DNA from 3 places in the Clostridium sp. 'deep sea' genome. Region 1 is predicted to be linked to each of the others. Evidence: predicted binding sites of a transcription regulator. Region 1 holds the regulator's gene; each other region holds the start of a gene.
The links. The regulator HrcA, encoded in region 1, represses chaperone genes, less so after heat shock. The targets are predictions, from matches to a motif close to TGTTAGCACTCNNNNNNNNNGAGTGCTAACA.
Positions count from the first base shown of each region.

Region 2: a site for HrcA is predicted at 3,307-3,337, ahead of htpG (molecular chaperone HtpG). Genes of this name have one in related genera too.
Region 3: a site for HrcA is predicted at 2,699-2,729, ahead of groES (co-chaperone GroES). Genes of this name have one in related genera too.

Region 1 is NZ_CP063353.1:356,401-362,855, reverse strand. Features, by position in the region: partial or broken gene dnaK (molecular chaperone DnaK) at 1-400, opposite strand, end outside; gene grpE (nucleotide exchange factor GrpE) at 413-970, opposite strand; gene IMX26_RS01700 (TCP-1/cpn60 chaperonin family protein) at 983-2,551, opposite strand; gene hrcA (heat-inducible transcriptional repressor HrcA) at 2,563-3,585, opposite strand; gene IMX26_RS01690 (cation-transporting P-type ATPase) at 3,856-6,455, opposite strand, start outside.
Region 2 is NZ_CP063353.1:1,799,250-1,805,704, reverse strand. Features, by position in the region: gene IMX26_RS08425 (DEAD/DEAH box helicase) at 1-1,406, shown strand, start outside; gene IMX26_RS08420 (GNAT family N-acetyltransferase) at 1,495-1,962, shown strand; gene IMX26_RS08415 (hypothetical protein) at 2,019-2,441, shown strand; gene IMX26_RS08410 (GNAT family protein) at 2,482-3,024, shown strand; gene htpG (molecular chaperone HtpG) at 3,368-5,245, shown strand; gene IMX26_RS08400 (peptidoglycan DD-metalloendopeptidase family protein) at 5,583-6,455, shown strand, end outside.
Region 3 is NZ_CP063353.1:3,139,379-3,145,833, forward strand. Features, by position in the region: gene rimI (ribosomal protein S18-alanine N-acetyltransferase) at 1-64, shown strand, start outside; gene tsaD (tRNA (adenosine(37)-N6)-threonylcarbamoyltransferase complex transferase subunit TsaD) at 66-1,094, shown strand; gene IMX26_RS14625 (5-formyltetrahydrofolate cyclo-ligase) at 1,105-1,722, shown strand; gene IMX26_RS14630 (formate/nitrite transporter family protein) at 1,694-2,524, shown strand; gene groES (co-chaperone GroES) at 2,763-3,053, shown strand; gene groL (chaperonin GroEL) at 3,071-4,702, shown strand; gene IMX26_RS14645 (S41 family peptidase) at 5,073-6,272, shown strand.

The DNA.
Region 1 (6,455 bases):
CAGCATCTTTAGTTGCTTGACGTTGTGGCTGAAACCTCTAAGCAGGAACTGTAATTACCGCTTGGGTAACAGTTTCACCTAAATATGCCTCAGCATCAGCCTTTAATTTTTGTAATATCATGGCTGAAACCTCTGGTGGTGTGTACTCTTTATTTCCTAACTTTACACTATATTTTTCACCCATATGACTCTTAATAGAGCTAACTGTGTTATCTGGGTTGCTTACAGCTTGGCGCTTAGCTACTTTACCAACTAATCGCTCATTATTTTTAGAATAAGCTACTACCGATGGAGTTGTTCTATCTCCCTCAGCATTAGCTATTACTACCGGCTGACCACCCTCCATAATAGCGACACATGAGTTTGTTGTTCCTAAATCAATTCCTATAACCTTAGACATCTATATTACCTCCTAATTACTAGATACTTTAACTTTTGCTGCTCGTAATAACTTATTATTAAACCGGTAGCCCGGCTCAAACACTTGTAAAACTGTATTATCTGCTACCTCTGAATTTTGTTCTTGCATTAAAGCCTCATGAATATGGGGATCAAACTGTTCTCCCTCGGCTTCAATTTTCTCTAATCCTTCAACGCTTAATATATCTATAAGCTGTTTGTAAATCATGTTTACTCCCTTAGTTACTTCTGGGTCGCTTATAGTTTGAAGAGCACGTTCAAAATTATCTATTACAGGCAAAATCTTACCTATTAAATTAGCATTTGCAGATGTCAGTAATTCACGCCTCTCTTTTTCAGTACGCTTTTTTAGATTTGTATAATCTGCTACCGCTCTAAGATATTGATTCTGTAATCTTTCGTTTTCTGTTGTAAGCTTATTTAACTCACTATTAATATCAACACACTCTTCTTCCACTGAAACTGTTTCTACTACCTCTTCACCATCAGCACTCTTTGATTTAGAGTTCTCAAGGTTTAGTTCTTTTTCTTCATTATTTCGCTCTTTCATCACTCTACCTACCTAAAAATTAAAATTAGGATTCATTTCTCCACTATCTTTTTTGCTTTTCATTTTAATAATGGTATCAATCCTTAAAATGGCTTCTGCAATTTCACCAGCCGCTTTAATTGCATGATATTTTACAAGTAGTGGATCAAATACTCCCATTTCCTTCATATCAACAATGTCTCCACTATCACAATCAATAGCTAAACATTCGTTACCTTGATCAATTTGTGCTGCAGTTATATCTTCGAGCTTCTCTAAGGGATTAAAACCTGCATTTAATATTATTTGAAAAACAGGTTTACGCAAAGCCCTACTGACACAATCAACTCCATATGCTGCCATTCCTTTAACAGTCTCACGTAGGGTCTCTACGGAACGAGAAACAGCAAGCTCTACTGAACCTCCACCAGCAACGTAACCACCTTTAATAGCGGCCTGAACAGATGAAGCAGCATCTTTAGCTATTCTTTCACGTTCATCAACAACCTCTGAGGTTGCAGCTCCAACCAAAACTGTTGCCATAGGTTTGTCATATCCTTCAATAATTCGAACCTTTTTAAGCCTTACATCTTCATACACTTTTTTAGCTTTACCTATTACCTCTTTAAGCTCTGTTATATCTTTGTTTAATCCAGTTCTTTTAATTAGTCTGGCACCAGTATGCTCTGACACGATTCGTAAATCTTTACTACCTACTCTAGTGCATACCAATACCCCAGCATCTGTTAAAAACTCTTCGGCGTAGTTATCTACAGCTCTATCTACTAAAACAACGTTTACTCCCAACTCAACTAATTTATGTAGATTAGTAGTAAATTTATTTTTTAGCTCCATATAACGCTTAAAGCCCATCTCGGTAGCTAACGCCTCTTCTTCTAATTCTTCTGGCTTTAAAGCATCATCTATAATCAGTATTTTTGCGTCTTCTATATTAAGTGGCATTTGTCTATTTAGTCTTTTTTTATCAATAATAACACCACTAAAAACCTCATTTTCAGCACCCTCTTCGGCGATTACAGTATCAGCTAATTTAAATACTTCATCTTGAAATTTATCTTCACCAATCATTTTTGCTGCTTTAACAATTAGTTCAGCTATATCTTTATGTTCTCTTCCAGCAATATAGGCAATCCTAGTTAATACAGGATCTTCTAACCCTTTTATATTAAAAGCCTTTTCCTTAATTGCTTTAAGAGCCTCTTTTATTCCAAGCTTAATACCCTCAATTACCCTTGCAACCGGAACACCTTTAACAACCTGGTCTACTCCCTCACTAACAAGAGCACCCGCCATAACTGTTGCCGTAGTTGTTCCATCACCTATCTCTGCTTGCTGAGCTTTAGCTATATTAATTAACATTCTAGCAGCAGGATGTGTTACATCCATTTTCTCTAAGATAGTAACACCAGCATTAGTAATGACAACATCATTGAAGCCATCCACTAACATAGTATCTAAACCCTTGGGACCTATAGTGCCTTCTACGGCAGCGGCCACTGCTTTTATTGCTCTAGCATTAGTCATTAAAGCCGCTAATTTTTCATCAATTTCAGATGTTCTTGCTGTTTGTTTAACTGACAAAATAATCCCTCCTAATCCTGCAATATATCTTCTATTCTTCTACTAACATATTCTAGCAAAGATATCACCCGAGCATACGTCATACGTTTTGGACCCAAAACTCCAATAACACCTGCAATATGGTCATTAATTAAATATGGAACTTTAATAATACTACATTCTTGCATTTTTACATTGGTAATTTCTTTGCCTATAGATATATTTAGGGTACTCATGTTTTCTGATGATAGTAACTCAGCTAAGATATCTTGGGCATTTAAGGCCTCAACCAATTGTAAGTATTTATTCTCTGTTTTAAACTCAGGTTGATTAAGTACATTAATAATTCCATCAGCAACAATGGGTGTTTTATGAACCTCAACTACCTGCTTAATGATTGACATTAAGGTTTTATCCTCATTATTAATATGCTCACTAATCATTGATACTAACTGCCTTATTTCAGAGCTCTTTATATCGTTTAAACATCTACCTTTTAAGCGGGCATTAAGAACTCTATTTATATAACCAATATCTTCAGCTAAAATTTCATTTGGTAAGTGTAACGTTTTATTTGTTGTAAGTCCATTATCAGTAACAACTAATGCGATTACATCTTTTTCACTGACTGGTATTAAGGCAAACTCTTTTAATCTGCATGCCTTAATATATGGACCACTTACTATTGTTGCATATGAAGTTAACTGAGATAGTGTTTCTGCAATATTTATTAAAAGCTGTTCTTTCTCTACTATACGTTGTTCAATTTCCGACTCAAAACGGGAGACCGATTCTATATCGGGCTTTTGTTTGGTATTTAATGAATTAACATAAACCCTATATCCTAAGTCACTAGGAATTCTTCCTGCAGAGACATGAGGCTGAATAAGTAACCCCATCTCTTCTAGGTCAGCCATTTCATTACGTACAGTAGCAGGGCTAACGCCTAAGTTAAAGTGTTTTGTGATAGTACGAGAACCCACTGGCACTCCTGACTCAATATAAAATTTTACTACTGCTTGCATAATCTGAAGCTGTCGTGGGGATAAAAACATATTCTCACCTTCTTATTTGTTAGCACTCTAGCTTAGTGAGTGCTAAAATCTATAAAAAAAATACCACCCAACATCGAAACTGTCAAGGCATTAACAGTGAATTAGTGAAAAAAAACATACTTTTTTTATATGTTGGATGTTTTATAAGGTGTTTAGTAGCAAAAATAGAGCAACTGATCATGTATTTAAAGAATATATGTCTTTTTTAGCTGTAAAAAAAGAAAGGAATGAGGAACAGTTACTCCCCCATTCTTTTATTTATAAATCTCTTTAGCCTCTTTTAGAGCGTCTTATAATTTTTAACACTTCATGACTTAATAATACCACAAAAGCAGCAGCCACAACGTATAGCCAATCCATCATTTGAAGGGGCGCAAATTTTAAGAACCTGCTAATAAATGGTACGTAAATAGCAAGCAACACCATTCCAAACGAAATACCAATAGATATCAGCAACTTGGTATTTGTAAAAAATGATTTATTGAATACAGATGTAAACTCGTATCTTCGTGACATTATATTAGCATACTGACATAAAGCAATAGTTACGTAACAAATTGTTGTAGCACGCATATATAAAGGATGTGTATCTGTTAAAGTTACACCCATTCTATTTCCAAACCAGGCAAAGTTAATAAATGCTAATGCACCTATTAATACTCCAAAGAATATTACCTCAATCCCGCTTTTCTTATTTAAAATATGCTCATCACGATTTCTAGGAGGTGCATTCATGAGAGTCTGTGAACCAGGATCAAACGTTAAAGCTGTTAAGGGAAGTACCTCAGCCAATAAATCAATTGCTAAAATTTGAATAGCTAAAATTGGTATTGGCATCTTAAATAAAGCAACACTAGCAAAACCTAACATAACAACTGCAAGCTCTGCTGCATTTGTTGTCATGGATGCTAAAATTGTTTTTCTGAGGTTATTAAATATTGTTCTACCTTCTCTAACAGCATCTACTAAGGTAGTAAAACTATCATCAAGTAAAACCAGTTCTGAGGCCTCTTTTGCAACATCTGTGCCTATGGTGCCCATGGCAACGCCTATATGAGCATTTTTTAAAGCTGGTGCATCGTTCACACCATCACCAGTTACAGCAACAATCTCATTTTCTTGTTTAAGGTTTTTAACTATTCTTAGTTTATCTTCAGGAGACACCCTTGAGAATATAACAGCCTCTTGCCCTTCCATTTTTTCTTTAAGCATTTTATCCGACATTTTATTGAGCTCTGCACCAGTAACTACATCTACATCCTCACCTGTAGAAGACAAGTTAACTTCACGACCAACAGCTTGAGCTGTAATAGCATGGTCTCCAGTCATTATAAAAGTACGAATATGGGCTTGATGGGCATTTTCAATAGCCTCTTTTACACCCTCTTTAGGAGGATCTATCATTGCTACCATACCTAAAAAGATAACATCTTTCTCAATTTCATCTTCAACATAGTCTTTACCGCTTGGGTCTAACTCACGATAAGCAATAGATATAACACGCATAGCTTGTTTTGAATATTTAGTGTTAATATCTAAAATATTCTTTTTGTCTTGTTCTGTTATGGGTACAGATTTACCATTCTTATAAATATGTTTTGTAATAGCTAAAACACTATCTGTAGCACCTTTCATACATAAAACTTGTTTATCGCCAAATTTTCTTACAGAACTCATTCTCTTTCTAAACGAGTCAAATGGAAACTCATGTAGTTCTGGATTCTCTTCATCTTCTTTAGGCGACCTTGTACCAACCTTTGTTGACAATGTTATTAAAGCTGCCTCAGTGGGATCACCTATTGGGTACCAATTAGCATGGTTCTCATCAGGATGATGAATTTCTGCATTAGAAGCCATAGTAGCTGCATCTAACATAATCTCCATTTCAGAAAGTTCTTGAGTAGTTATAGGCACTTTGTTTTCATTTACAATGTTACCAGTTGGTTCATAACCTAGTCCTGTAACTCCATACTCTTTATCATTAAAGTAAAGGGCTTGTACAGTCATTTCATTCTTTGTTAATGTTCCTGTTTTGTCTGTACAAATAACTGTTGTAGAGCCAAGTGTTTCTACAGCAGATAGTTTTTTAACAATAGCATTCTTAGCAGCCAATCTACCGCTACCCTGAGATAATGCCACTGATACTTGTGCAGGCAGAGCCTGTGGTACAGAAGATGCCGCAATACCTAAGGCATAAATTAAAGCAGCTCTAAGTGAAAAACCCTGCCATACAGCTACTCCAAACAATACTATACTTATAAAAACTGCAATAGCAGTTAAGGTATTACCCAAGGTGCCTAACTCCATTTGTAATGGAGATAACGAAGAGTCACTTGTTTGAGTAAGGTCGGCAATTTTACCTAACTCGGTATTCATACCAGTACTCACTACAATACCCTTAGCATTACCAATAGCAACTGATGTGCCCAGGTATAACATATTATCTCTATCACCAATGGTGGCGTAATCTTCAACTTTATTGCTGTGTTTTTCTTGAGGCATTGATTCACCTGTTAACGCAAAATCATTCGACTTTAGATTAAAGCTTTCAACTATTCTTATATCAGCAGGTACTTTATCTCCCTCTTCAATAATCACAAAATCACCAGGAACCAAATCCACCTGCAGTGTCTCTTGTAACTCGCCATTCCGTATAACCTTTGCGGGTGATTGAACTAGGCTTTTTAGACTGTCGAGTATTTTTTCGGCTTTAAACTCTTGATAAAATCCTATAGTTGCATTCACAAAAACTATTATGAACATTATAATTCCATCGGAATAACTACCAATAAAAAATGACATTAGTCCAGCAGCTATTAAAACTAAAACTAATACATCTTTAAGCTGCGATAAAAACATGGCTAGCTTAG
Region 2 (6,455 bases), 1.4 Mb from region 1:
ACTTTAATAAATGTAATATTCCATCAATAAACATCGACTCTAGTTCTTCTAAAGAGCAGAGAAAATCAGCTAAAGATAAACTAAAAAGTGGAGATTTGAAATTTATTTTTGTAGTTGACATATACAATGAAGGTGTAGATATACCAGCTATAAATACGGTATTATTTTTAAGACCAACTGATTCAGCCACTATATTTATTCAGCAGTTAGGAAGAGGATTAAGAATTTCTGAAGATAAAGATGTGTTAACTGTTTTAGATTTTGTGGGTCAAGCAAATGGTAACTATGACTACAACTCTAAAATAAGAAGTATTATTGGAAAAACTGCACACAGCATAAAGAATGAAGTTGAAAAAGACTTTCCTACACTTCCAAAAGGGTGTTATATACAATTAGAAAGAAAAGCAAAAGACTATATTCTTGAAAACTTAAAAAATATATATGTAGATAAAAATAAATTAAGAAGGCTGATTAGGAACTATAAACATCAGACAAATCTTCCTTTAACGGTTTTAAATTTTTTAGAATATTATCAGTTAAAATCTTGGCAAATCTATAAAACATCAAGTCTATATGAACTAGGTGTTTTAGAAAACATTAAACAAAATGTAATTCAAAAGGATAAAAATGATTTAAAAAGTGTGTTTCAAAGAGTACTATATATTAACTCTAAGAAATTTATAGATTTTATTTTGAGTTACTTAAAGCAAAAGGTTTACACTTTACAAACGCTAAATTCAGATGAAAAGCTTATGTTAACAATGTTTCACTATACTGTTTGGAATAAGTCACCAGATGGCAAGACAGTTGAGTATCTTTACAGACTAAAAAATGATAATTCAGAAATTTTTAATGAGATAATAGAATTGCTTGAATATAACAAACATACAATAGATTTTATTGGTAAAAGTATTTCCTTAGAATACAATTGTCCACTTGAGCTATATGCAAAATATAATATAAAGCAAATCTTAACTGCCTTTGCTGTAAACACGGAATACTATCAAAAGCCTTTTAGAGAAGGGGTATTATATATTAAAGAAAAAAACACAGATTTATTTTTTGTAACCCTCAATAAATCAGAAAAGGACTTTACAAAAACTACTCTTTACGAAGATTATGCCATTAGCTCTAAGCTTTTTCACTGGCAATCACAAAGCAGAACATCTATTACCTCAGCAACAGGTCAGAGATATGTTAATCAACGTAAAAATGAAAATACTGTGATATTGTTTGTTAGAGAAAATAAAAGAGAAAATGGTATAACGAGCCCTTATTACTTATTAGGCAAAGCAAACTATGTATCTCATGCAGGATCAAAACCAATAAGTATAACCTGGGAGTTAGAGCATGAAATTCCTACTTTTATATTAAAGAAATCGAACAAATTGGCAGATGTTTTATAATAATATTAATCCTATAATGACGTAAAAAAGGCAAAACTATTTATTTTTAGATTATATAACGAATTAGTAATTTTCAGGAGGGCATCCAATGAACAATAGCATAGATATTAAGATAAAAAGAATAACTAAAAACAATTATCATAAATTTGATAACATGGTGTATTGGCGACAAACAGGTTGTGCAAGAACAAATGAAGAAAAAGAGCTGAACGCAAAAAAAACTTTTGGTGACGCTTATAGTGAACTAAATCATAACGATTTTTACGTATTTGCGGCCGAATATCAGAATATACTTATTGGCTGGATTTCACTCATTTATATGCCAAAAGTGGGTAAGTGGAATAAAGGAGTGTTGTATGTTGACGAGCTTTGGACCGCACCAGAGTTTAGGCGTAGGCAAATTGCTTATAAGCTAATGAGTAAAGCCATAGATATACAAAAACAAACACGGGCCCAATCCATAAGGTTATATACCCATAATATTGCTGCCCAAAAGCTTTATGATAAATGTGGATTTAAAGAACTAGGTAAAGCTATATTTTTAGAGAAAGAGTAAAAGAGGTAGTTGTATAATAGTAAAATCACTAAAATAAATTATAGGTAGGAGAAAAAATGGGCATTTTAATTTACATTATTTTTTTTATAATATGCATAGCAAGTATGGTTCCTATAAATATAATTATAGATTTAAAGGAGATTCTGTTTGTAGTTTTAAACTTATTTTTATTTATGTTAGCTACTAAAACTGTTAAAGATTTTTATAAAATAATAAAATGTTATTTTAAAAGTAACATTGATATTAATATTAAAAAATCTCTAGTTATACTACGTAAATACAAAATTGTTACCTTAATCATTGGAGTAATTGGTAGTTTAACAAAATATATTGCGGCTGGAAATTACATTACAGAAACAGAGGTCTATGCCTTTAGTATTCATGCTAAGTTTAGACCTATATTATACGCACTAGTAGTAATTGTTTTAATTTTATATCCTTTAGAGATGTACTTAGAAAAATATCAAGATAATAAGTAAATAATAATCATTTAATATTAACATAAGGAGGTGTTCATTTTTGATAAATAATATAGCAGGCGAAAAAGTAATATTAAGACCACTAGAAACAGCTAAAGATTTAGATTTTATAGTTGATGTTGAGACCAATAAAGACTTATGGTATTACGAGGAATATGTAAAAGAGGATAAACAAAAAACACGAGAGTTATTTATTAAGAGAATGAGGCCAGAAGTAAAAAATTTTGATTTTATTATTAGTAGAAAAAATGATAATACCAAAACAGCAATTGGGGTGGCTTATACTTGGCTTTATAGTGAGTATCGCAAAAGTTATGAAATAGGCTATGTCATTTTACCCCAGTATCAAAAACAGGGCTTTGGCTGTGATGCAACTAAAAGTTTACTCAAGTTTGCCTTTGAGCAACTTAAAACACATAAAGTAGTAGGTATGTGTAATGCTAACAATGTAGGTTCAGCCACTATAATGCAAAAGGTAGGTATGAGAAAAGAAGCAGTCTTTAAAGAAGAGCTGTTTTGGAATAACAAATGGACTGACCAATATTTTTTTGCTATTTTAGAGAGCGAATATTTTAATAAGTAGCTTATAATAGGTATTTATATTTTCCTAATTAAGAGTAAGTTATCTTTTATTTTTTTCACTTTTTTTAGTGAGTAATAATGACATGCAAGCTTAATTGCTGTTAAAGCCAAGCTTAATATTTGTAGAACACAATGAAGGTGTTTGCTAACAATGTAGCTACCAAAATAATAAATATGTAGTTTTTAGTTTAAAGACAATTATTAAGTATTTAGTTTATAGTGAATAAAAAAGGAACTATAAAAAATTAATCATTTACAAAAATAAGTAAAATAATGTATAATAAATTAGCACTCGCAGCACGAGAGTGCTAATAACTACTTATAATACTTAAGGAGAACTCAAAATGGTTAAAAAAGCGTTTAAAACCGAATCTAAAAGATTGTTAGATATGATGATTAATTCAATCTACACCCACAAAGAAATATTTTTAAGAGAACTAATCTCCAATTCTAGTGATGCCATTGATAAAATCTACTACCGAGATTTAGCTGATAGTTCTCAAACTTTTAATAAAGACGATTATTATATAAAAATAATTGCCAATAAAGAAAACAGAACATTAACAGTTATTGATACTGGTATAGGTATGACTAAAGATGAGTTAGAGAATAATTTAGGAACAATTGCTCAAAGTGGCTCATTGGCATTTAAAAAAGAAAATGAAATGAAAGATGGCTTTGATATTATTGGTCAATTTGGAGTAGGCTTTTACTCAGCCTTTATGGTAGCCGAAGATGTTACTGTAATAAGTAAAGCTTTAGATAATAATGAAGCCTATAAATGGCAGTCTAGTGGTGCTGATGGTTATACAATTGAAGAGTGCCAAAAGCCAACAACAGGTACCGAAATTACACTTACTTTAAAGCAAAATACCGAAGACGAAAACTATGATGAATACTTAGAAGAGTACAAATTAAAATCAATAATAAAAAAATACTCAGATTTTATTCGTTACCCAATTAAAATGGATACTACTAGCCATAAATTAAAAGAGGGCAGTGAAGAAGATTACGAAGAAGTTGTAGAAGAAAAAACAGTTAATAGTATGGTTCCAATTTGGAGAAAAAACAAAAAAGAGCTAACTAAAGAAGATTACGAAAATTTCTATACCGAAAAACGTTATGGTTTTGATAAACCTTTAAAGCATTTACACATAAGTGTAGAAGGTATGATTAGTTATAATGCTATATTATATATACCAGAGCAAATTCCCTTTGATTATTACTCCAAGGAGTATGAAAAAGGCTTAGAGTTATACTCTAATGGTGTATTAATAATGAATAAATGCCAAGACCTTTTACCAGACTACTTTAGCTTTGTTAAAGGAATGGTTGATTCAGCAGATTTATCTTTAAATATCTCACGTGAAATGTTACAGCATAATAGGCAGTTAAAACGGATTGCTAAAAATATTCAAACTAAAATAAAAAATGAACTTGAAAACATGCTTAAAAATGACCGTGAGAGTTATGAAAAGTTTTATAACTCTTTTGGCAGACAATTAAAATATGGCGTTTATGAGAAATTTGGTAGCAATAAAGATGTACTTGAGTCTTTATTAATGTTTTATTCATCTACAGAGAAAAAACTGGTTACCCTTAATGAGTATGTTTCACGTATGAAAGAGGATCAAAAGTATATCTATTATGCAGCTGGTGAGAGTGTAGAAAAAATTGAAAAGCTACCTAAAACAGAAATTGTTGCAGATAAAGGTTACGAAATCTTATACTTAACTGAAGATATTGATGAGTTTGCCCTAAAAGTTTTAAAAGAACATGCTGAAAAAGAGTTTAAATCTGTTTCTAGTGGTGACTTAGGTATTGATACAGAGGAAACCGATACTCAAGATACTAAAGCCGATGAAAACAAAGATTTATTTGTCAAAATGAAAGAAATTTTAGCAGATAAAGTTAAAGAAGTACGAGCCTCTAAAAGATTAAAAACTCACCCTGTGTGTTTAGCTAATGAGGGCGAAGTCTCTATTGAAATGGAAAAAATCTTAAATACTATGCCTAATAATCAAGGAATTAAAGCAGATAAAATATTAGAAATTAATCTTAATCACCAAGTTTTTGAAGCCTTAAAAAATGCCTTTGATAAAGACAATGATAAACTAGAGGTTTATACCAACCTATTGTATAATCAGGCTTTATTAATAGAGGGTTTACCAATTAGTGATCCTGTAGAGTTCTCTAATAATATTTGTAAAATTATAAAGTAATTATTAAAAGCGGCTGTACAGAAGTAGTATAACAATAGTTAGTTTTATTCTAATCAACGGAAAACAACATAAAAGGTTTTAATATAAAGAGAAGTAGTTTGCGAAAAACTACTTCTCTTTACGTTATATAAATAACATTATTATGAAATGAAGTAAAATAATGTTTTATGCCAGTTTTTATTTAACCTAAATTCACATACATAAGTCGACATAATATAAGCAAAATATGGTATATAATAACATATAAAAAAAATAAGCTTCCAATTGAGAGGCAGATAATTTTGCAAAGATAAGGAAGCAATTTAAGATTAAATTAACATTAAGGAGGGTTAAACCTATGAAGAAGAAGTTAGGATTATTTGTTGTGTGTCTGTTTTTAATAATACCTTTACATGCTTTTAGTATATCTCTTAATATGGAGAAGGAGAACTTAATAAATTATAGTGATTCTCAGATTCAAGTAAAGCTTCAAGATGGTAAGTCAAACTATATCGAAGAGTTTATAGTTGAAAACATATCAAAAACAAGTAATGTTTCAATAATGGCAGTATCTGAATCTGAGCCTAATAATGAGCCTCACCAAGCTAATTCAATAGCCTTTGCAACTGAAATTACAGGAACAATAAGTTCTACCAGTGATATAGACTGGTTTAAAATTTCTATGCCTAATCCAGGGAAAATAACTGTAGAATTAAAAAATATCCCTACCAGTTGTGATTATGATATATACCTTTATAAACTTGTCAGTAATACCTTATATTTAAAGAGCAAATCTCACTACTCAGGTAATAGCAAAGAACAGTTTAGTTATATTGGTGCAACAGCAGATTATTATGTTAGAATTGTGCCTGATAATAGTTTTGATGCAAATAATAGCTATTCATTATCTACATATTTTTCATCTAGTTACGACGATTATGAGCCTAATGATAACCTTTTGTATACTTCAAATCTAACCTTTGGTAACTATGAATATAGAGCAACTATAGATAACGCCATTGATCAAGATTGGTACAAAATTTCTGCTTCAAGTGGCGAACAAATTGTAATTGATATGTATAAATTACCGAATGATTATGATATTTTCTTATATAACCCTAACGGTAATTTAGTAGGTACGTCGTTAGAAAGTGAAACTACAGCTGAGCATATTGTCTACAATACAACCTCTACTGGTGATTATGCATTTTTAATTAAAGCATATCAATGG
Region 3 (6,455 bases), 1.0 Mb from region 1:
CTTAGTAATGTGGAAAAAAGATATTAATAAACTGCATAAACCTCTAGTAGAGTTGGTGATTTAAGGTGAAAACAACTACAACAATTTTAGCTATCGAAACATCGTGTGATGAAACCTCAGTTGCTATTGTTCAAGATGGCCACAGGGTTTTAGCCAATGAAATTTCTTCTCAAATAGACCTACACAGGTTATATGGAGGGGTGGTGCCAGAGATAGCCTCTCGTCGCCATATTAAAAACATAGTACCAGTATACAAAGCCGCTTTACAACAGGCTGGCTTAACTATGGAAGATATAGATGCCATTGCAGTAACCGCAGGTCCAGGTTTAATAGGAGCCTTATTAATAGGTTTATCTTTTGCTAAGGCATTAGCTTTTGGATACAATAAACCACTTGTTACAATTAATCATTTAGCCGGACATCTATATGGATCATTTATTGATAGACCAAACCTACAGCTACCCTTAATTGCCTTAGTAGTATCGGGTGGACATACAGAATTAATATATATGGAAGAACACTTAAAATTTGAACGCATTGCTCATACCCGTGATGATGCGGCGGGCGAGGCCTTTGATAAAATTGCCCGAAGACTAGGCTTAGGTTATCCAGGTGGACCAGTAATTGAAAATATATCCCTTAAAGGGGATAATACAGCCTTTGCTTTTCCGCGAGCCTTTGCCAAAGAAGATACCCTTGACTTTAGTTTTAGCGGGTTAAAATCTGCTGTTATTAATGTAATTCATAAACACGAGCAAAAGAATATAGAGTTACCCGTAAATGATATAGCGGCATCTTTTCAGCAGGCGGTAGTTGATGTATTAGTAGAAAATACTATAAAAGCTGCTAAACTCAAACAAGTTAATCAGGTTGCATTAGCCGGAGGTGTGGCCGCAAACACTGCTTTAAGACAGCAGTTAACTAAGGCGTTGCAGAAACATAATATAAAACTATTTTACCCTCAAAAAGTATACTGTACAGATAATGCAGCCATGGTAGGAGTAGCTGGTTATCACTACTATAAACAGGGTTTAATAGCTAAGTTAAATGCCAATGCCTATGCTACCTTGCCTATTACTGAACACCCCCAATAAGGAGAATACAATGGCAAACTTAAAAGAGATAAAAACAAAACTAAGAAAACAAATTATTGAAAAACGCAGTATTATTAATAAAGATACACGTGAAAAGGCAGACTTACAAATAAAAGAAAATCTTGAGAAAACTGCCCAATATCAACAAGCAAATATAATTCTGTATTATGTTGATTTTCGTGGTGAAGTGTCCACAAAAGAACTCATTGACACAGCCTTAAAAGCTGATAAAATAGTATGCGTGCCTATAACTATACCAAAAACCAGAAGTATTCTTGCTTACCAAATTAAATCTAAAAATGATTTAATAAAAGGAAACTACGGTATTATGGAGCCTAACAAAGAGCACTGCACAGCAATAGACCTATCAAAAATAGATTTAGTAATTACTCCAGGAGTAGCCTTTGATACAAACCGTAATAGACTAGGTTACGGAGGAGGTTATTATGACAGATTAGTTGCTAAACTATCCTCTACTTGTTCAAGAATTGCATTAGCATACGAAACACAAATAGTAGATAAAATTCCTACTGGAATATTTGATGTGCCAGTTAACTTTATAATTACAGAGAATAGAATTATTGGGAGGAACAAGAAGGATGAGGAATTTAAAACCAGGAGAAATTAGAGAAGCAACAATAGATGTTGGCATAAAAAAATCAGTTCGACCAGCTTGGCTTACCTTATTGTTAGGATTTTTAGCAGGTTGTTATATTTCTTTTGCTGGCTTTGCTTCAATTATAATTTCACAAGATGTATCCCAATTTTTAGGATATGGTATGTCTAAAATGATGGCGGGTGTTATATTCAGTTTAGCTTTAATTTTAATTTTATTAGCAGGAGCAGAATTATTTACAGGCAACAATTTGTTAATAATGGCTTGTCAAAAGAAAAAAATCTCTGTAGGTGCTATGTTAAAAAATTGGTCATTAGTTTATCTATCAAACTTTATAGGAGCTGTTTTTGTAGCATTTTTAATAGCAAAATCGGGTTTATGGGCAACTAACCATGGATTTGCTGCTAATGTTGCCTTAAAAGTTGCCAAGGCAAAAGTAAGTATGCCATTTATGCAAGCCTTAATTAGGGGTTTGTTAGCAAACTGGTTGGTATGTTTGGCTGTTTGGGTTGCCACATCGGCTAAAACAGTGTGGGGTAAAATTATTGCCTGTGTGTCAATTATAACTCCATTTGTAGCCTGTGGATTTGAACACTCAATTGCTAACATGTTTTATATTCCTGCTGGAATTATGTTAAAAGGTACTAGTTATATTGCTAATATAGCTCAGTTTGGTGATTTAGGCTCACTTAACTGGGGAAGTATGATTACCTCTAATTTACTTCCTGTAACTATAGGCAATATTATAGGAGGAGCCTTTTTTGTAGGAGCTTTATACTGCTTTGCATATAATAAACAAACTAAAAACAGGTAATATTTATTTAAAGCTTTTCAGGTTGCTTTTGTAAAGTTTTAGTTATATATTAACTTTATATTAACCATTTTTTTATTAAGCTACAACAAAAACATGAAGCTTGTGACTTTTTGTCGTAAGCTTTTTTATTTATACACTTGACATTTTCAATAATATTGGTATATTAATGTATATGATTAGCACTCACTTAGTAAGAGTGCTAATAATCAAAAAATAACTATACAGAGGAGGCATACAGATGGCTATAAAACCTTTGGCTAATCGTGTAATAATTGAAGTACTTAAACAAAAAGAGACCAAAATTGGTGGAATTATAATGCCTGATTCAGCAAAAGAAAAACCTCAAGAGGGTAAAGTGATTGCTGTTGGTATAGGTAAAAGAGATAATAACGGAAACTTAATGCCAATGGAAGTAAAGGCAGGAGATTCAGTACTATTCTCAAAATATGCTGGTAATGAAGTGAAACACAATGGTAGTGAATACCTTGTTATGAAAGAAGAAGACATAATAGCTGTTATCGAAAACTAAACAGGAGGTGTACATAAATGGCTAAACAATTTAAGTACAATGAAGATGCACGTAAAGCTTTAGAACGTGGTGTGAATGCATTAGCTGATGCAGTTAAAGTTACATTAGGACCTAAAGGTCGTAATGTAGTATTAGATAAAAAATTTGGTGCCCCATTAATTACTAATGATGGTGTAACAATTGCTCGCGAAATTGAGGTAGAAGATCCATTTGAAAACATGGGTGCTCAATTAGTTAAAGAAGTTGCTACAAAAACAAATGATGTAGCAGGAGATGGAACAACAACTGCTACTTTATTAGCTCAGGCAATGGTACGTGAGGGACTAAAAAACGTAGCTGCTGGTGCTAATCCAATGATTTTACGTCGTGGTATTGAAGAGGCAGTAATTTGCGCTGTTGAAGAAATTAAAGGCAGAAGCATAACCGTACGTAGTAAAGAAGATATCACTCAGGTAGCTTCTATTTCAGCAAATGAAGCTCAAATAGGTGAGTTAATTGCTGAGGCAATGGAGAAGGTTGGTAACGACGGTGTTATTACTGTAGAAGAATCTAAAAACATGAAAACAACTTTAGAGGTTGTTGAAGGTATGCAGTTTGATCGTGGTTATGTATCTCCTTACATGGTTACAGATGCTGAAAAAATGGAAGCAATTTTAGATAATCCATATATCTTATTAACAGATCGCAAGATTACAAATATTCAAGACTTATTACCTTTACTTCAACAAATGGTTGAAAGAGGAAGCTCTTTAATTATTATTGCAGAAGATATCGAAGGTGAAGCATTAGCTACATTAGTAGTAAACAAACTACGTGGTATCATGAATGCTGTAGCTGTTAAAGCTCCTGGTTTTGGTGATCGTCGTAAAGCTATGTTAGAAGATATTGCTATTTTAACAGGTGCTCAAGTTATTTCTGAAGACTTAGGTTTAGAGCTAAAGAATACAGATATGAACATGTTAGGAAAAGCACATCAAGTACGTATTACTAAAGAAGAAACAATTATTATAGATGGTGCTGGTGAGCAAGGTGGAGTTGATAACCGTGTTCGTCAAATTAAAGCCCAAATAGAAGATACAACTTCTGATTATGACCGCGAAAAGCTTCAAGAGCGTTTAGCTAAATTATCTGGTGGTGTTGCAGTTATTCAGGTAGGTGCCGCTACTGAGGTAGAGTTAAAAGAGCGTAAGCTACGTATAGAAGATGCTTTATCTGCTACACGTGCAGCTGTAGAAGAAGGAATTATTTCTGGCGGTGGCACAGCTTTACTTGAGATTCAAGCTAAAGTTAAAGAGGTAGTAGAGAGACTAGAAGGCGATGCTAAAACAGGTGCTAAAATTGTTGAGCGTGCTTTAGAAGAGCCAGTTCGTCAAATCGCCTTTAATGCTGGTTTAGAGGGCAGTGTTATTGTATCAGAAGTAGTTAAATCTGATTCAGGCGTTGGTTTTGATGCCTTAAATGAGCGTTATGTGAACATGATAGAAGCTGGTATTGTTGACCCAGCTAAGGTTACTCGCTCAGCTTTACAAAACGCTGCAAGTATTGCTGCTATGATTTTAACAACAGAAACATTGGTTGCTGATATTCCAGAAGAAGAGCCAGCAATGCCAGCAGGTCCAGGCATGGGTGGCGGAATGCCAATGATGTAGTAAAATACGAAATGCTCACAAATTGTGAGCATTTCTTTTTTTATAATTAAAAAATATTGTACCATTTTGCTTCTTACAAATCTTTTTGGTAGTCAGTAATATATAGTATCTACACAAATTATTAAATAACCTCTCTAAACTTTTGTTTTATACTACAATCCATAGCCTCTCCAATTATATTAAGTGAACTCAATATGCAATTAAACATTATTTTAAAATAATTTAAAAGATGTTAATTAATAATTTTATGTGGAAATATGTAAAATATATTTGACATATAGCTATTTAGATAATACAATGAATATACGAGATAACATAATTATACATCCATAGGTTTAGGGTTTAAAGACAACATGAAAGGAGCTGTAAAGTGAAAAATATTAAAAAACTTAATGCAAAGAAAATCATTATAGTTGTTGTATCTTTATGTTTAGTAGTAGCTTTAGTATATTTTGGCATAGTTAGAGACTATTTATTTAGGTTGTATTCAGTGGATCAAAAGCTGGAAGACTTTAATTACTTATGTGAAACAATTGAAGCTGATTATTGTTTTTTTGAAGATTGGGAAGAGAGTTATCCTTTAAGTTTTGAAAAACTAAGAGAACAATTTAAAACTAAAATATTAAAAACAGATACTGATAAACAATTTTTAAACTTATTAAACGAGTTTATGATAGAAATAAGAGATCCCCATTCTTATCTTGTTAATCCAAAAGAGTTTTGGATAATAGCTTCTAATATAGAGTTAAAAAGAGAGTACATAGGTGAAGAAGCATACAATACATACAAAGAATTAAATGATTTAAGTAGTGAGAATTATAAGTATTGGAGTAGAGTGATATCTCATAACTATAAAAAGAATAAGGCTTATTCATATTCAAGTAGCGGATATTCAGTAAAAGAATATCCAGAATTAAATACAATATATGTAAAGATTCCAATGTTTACGTTAACTACAGATGAGCGAGAAGAAATTAAACAGTATTTATTAAATAAAGCAACATCAAATATTATTCTTGATATCAGAGACAATGCTGGTGGTTATATTGATGATTGGTCTGAATATATCTTACCTGCAATTATAAAGAACGAAACTAGCGTATCAAAATATGGGCTATTAAAGAGAAGCCAAGTTACCAATGAACTTAAGGAACAGAACATTCTTGAGCTTAGTAACCTACCAGTGGCAACTCTTGATCCATTTATCACAGCTAATTATTCACATTTTTTTGAAGTTGAAACTAAAGTAAAACCTGTTAACAGTAAAAAAGGATATGATAAATTATTTTTACTGGTTAATCAACATTGTTTATCTGCATCAGAGCAATTAATTAGCTGGGTTAAATACTCCAATACAGGTACAATTGTTGGCTCAAAATCAGGTGGAATAGATTCAGGCTATAGTAAAATGTATACCCTACCAAATACAAAATTACAAGTAAGAATATCTAATACCCGAATACTGTTTCCAGATGGCACTATACGAACTGTTCTTGAGGGAACCCCACCCGATATTGAGTGCAATCCTCAAAAGGCATTAGAAGTGGTATTGGATATTATTAAAAACTAATTAGATTTAACAAGTTTAATACCAACAACTTAAATAAAATTATGCATTGAACGGGCTGAAATCCATTTTCACCCGTTTTTTTAAAGCAATTACTATGAAATACTAAGTGAAAATGTTAAAGTAAATTGTTGAAATAGCAATATAATAAATATAATCAATCAAACATAGCTGCACCCTCTTGCT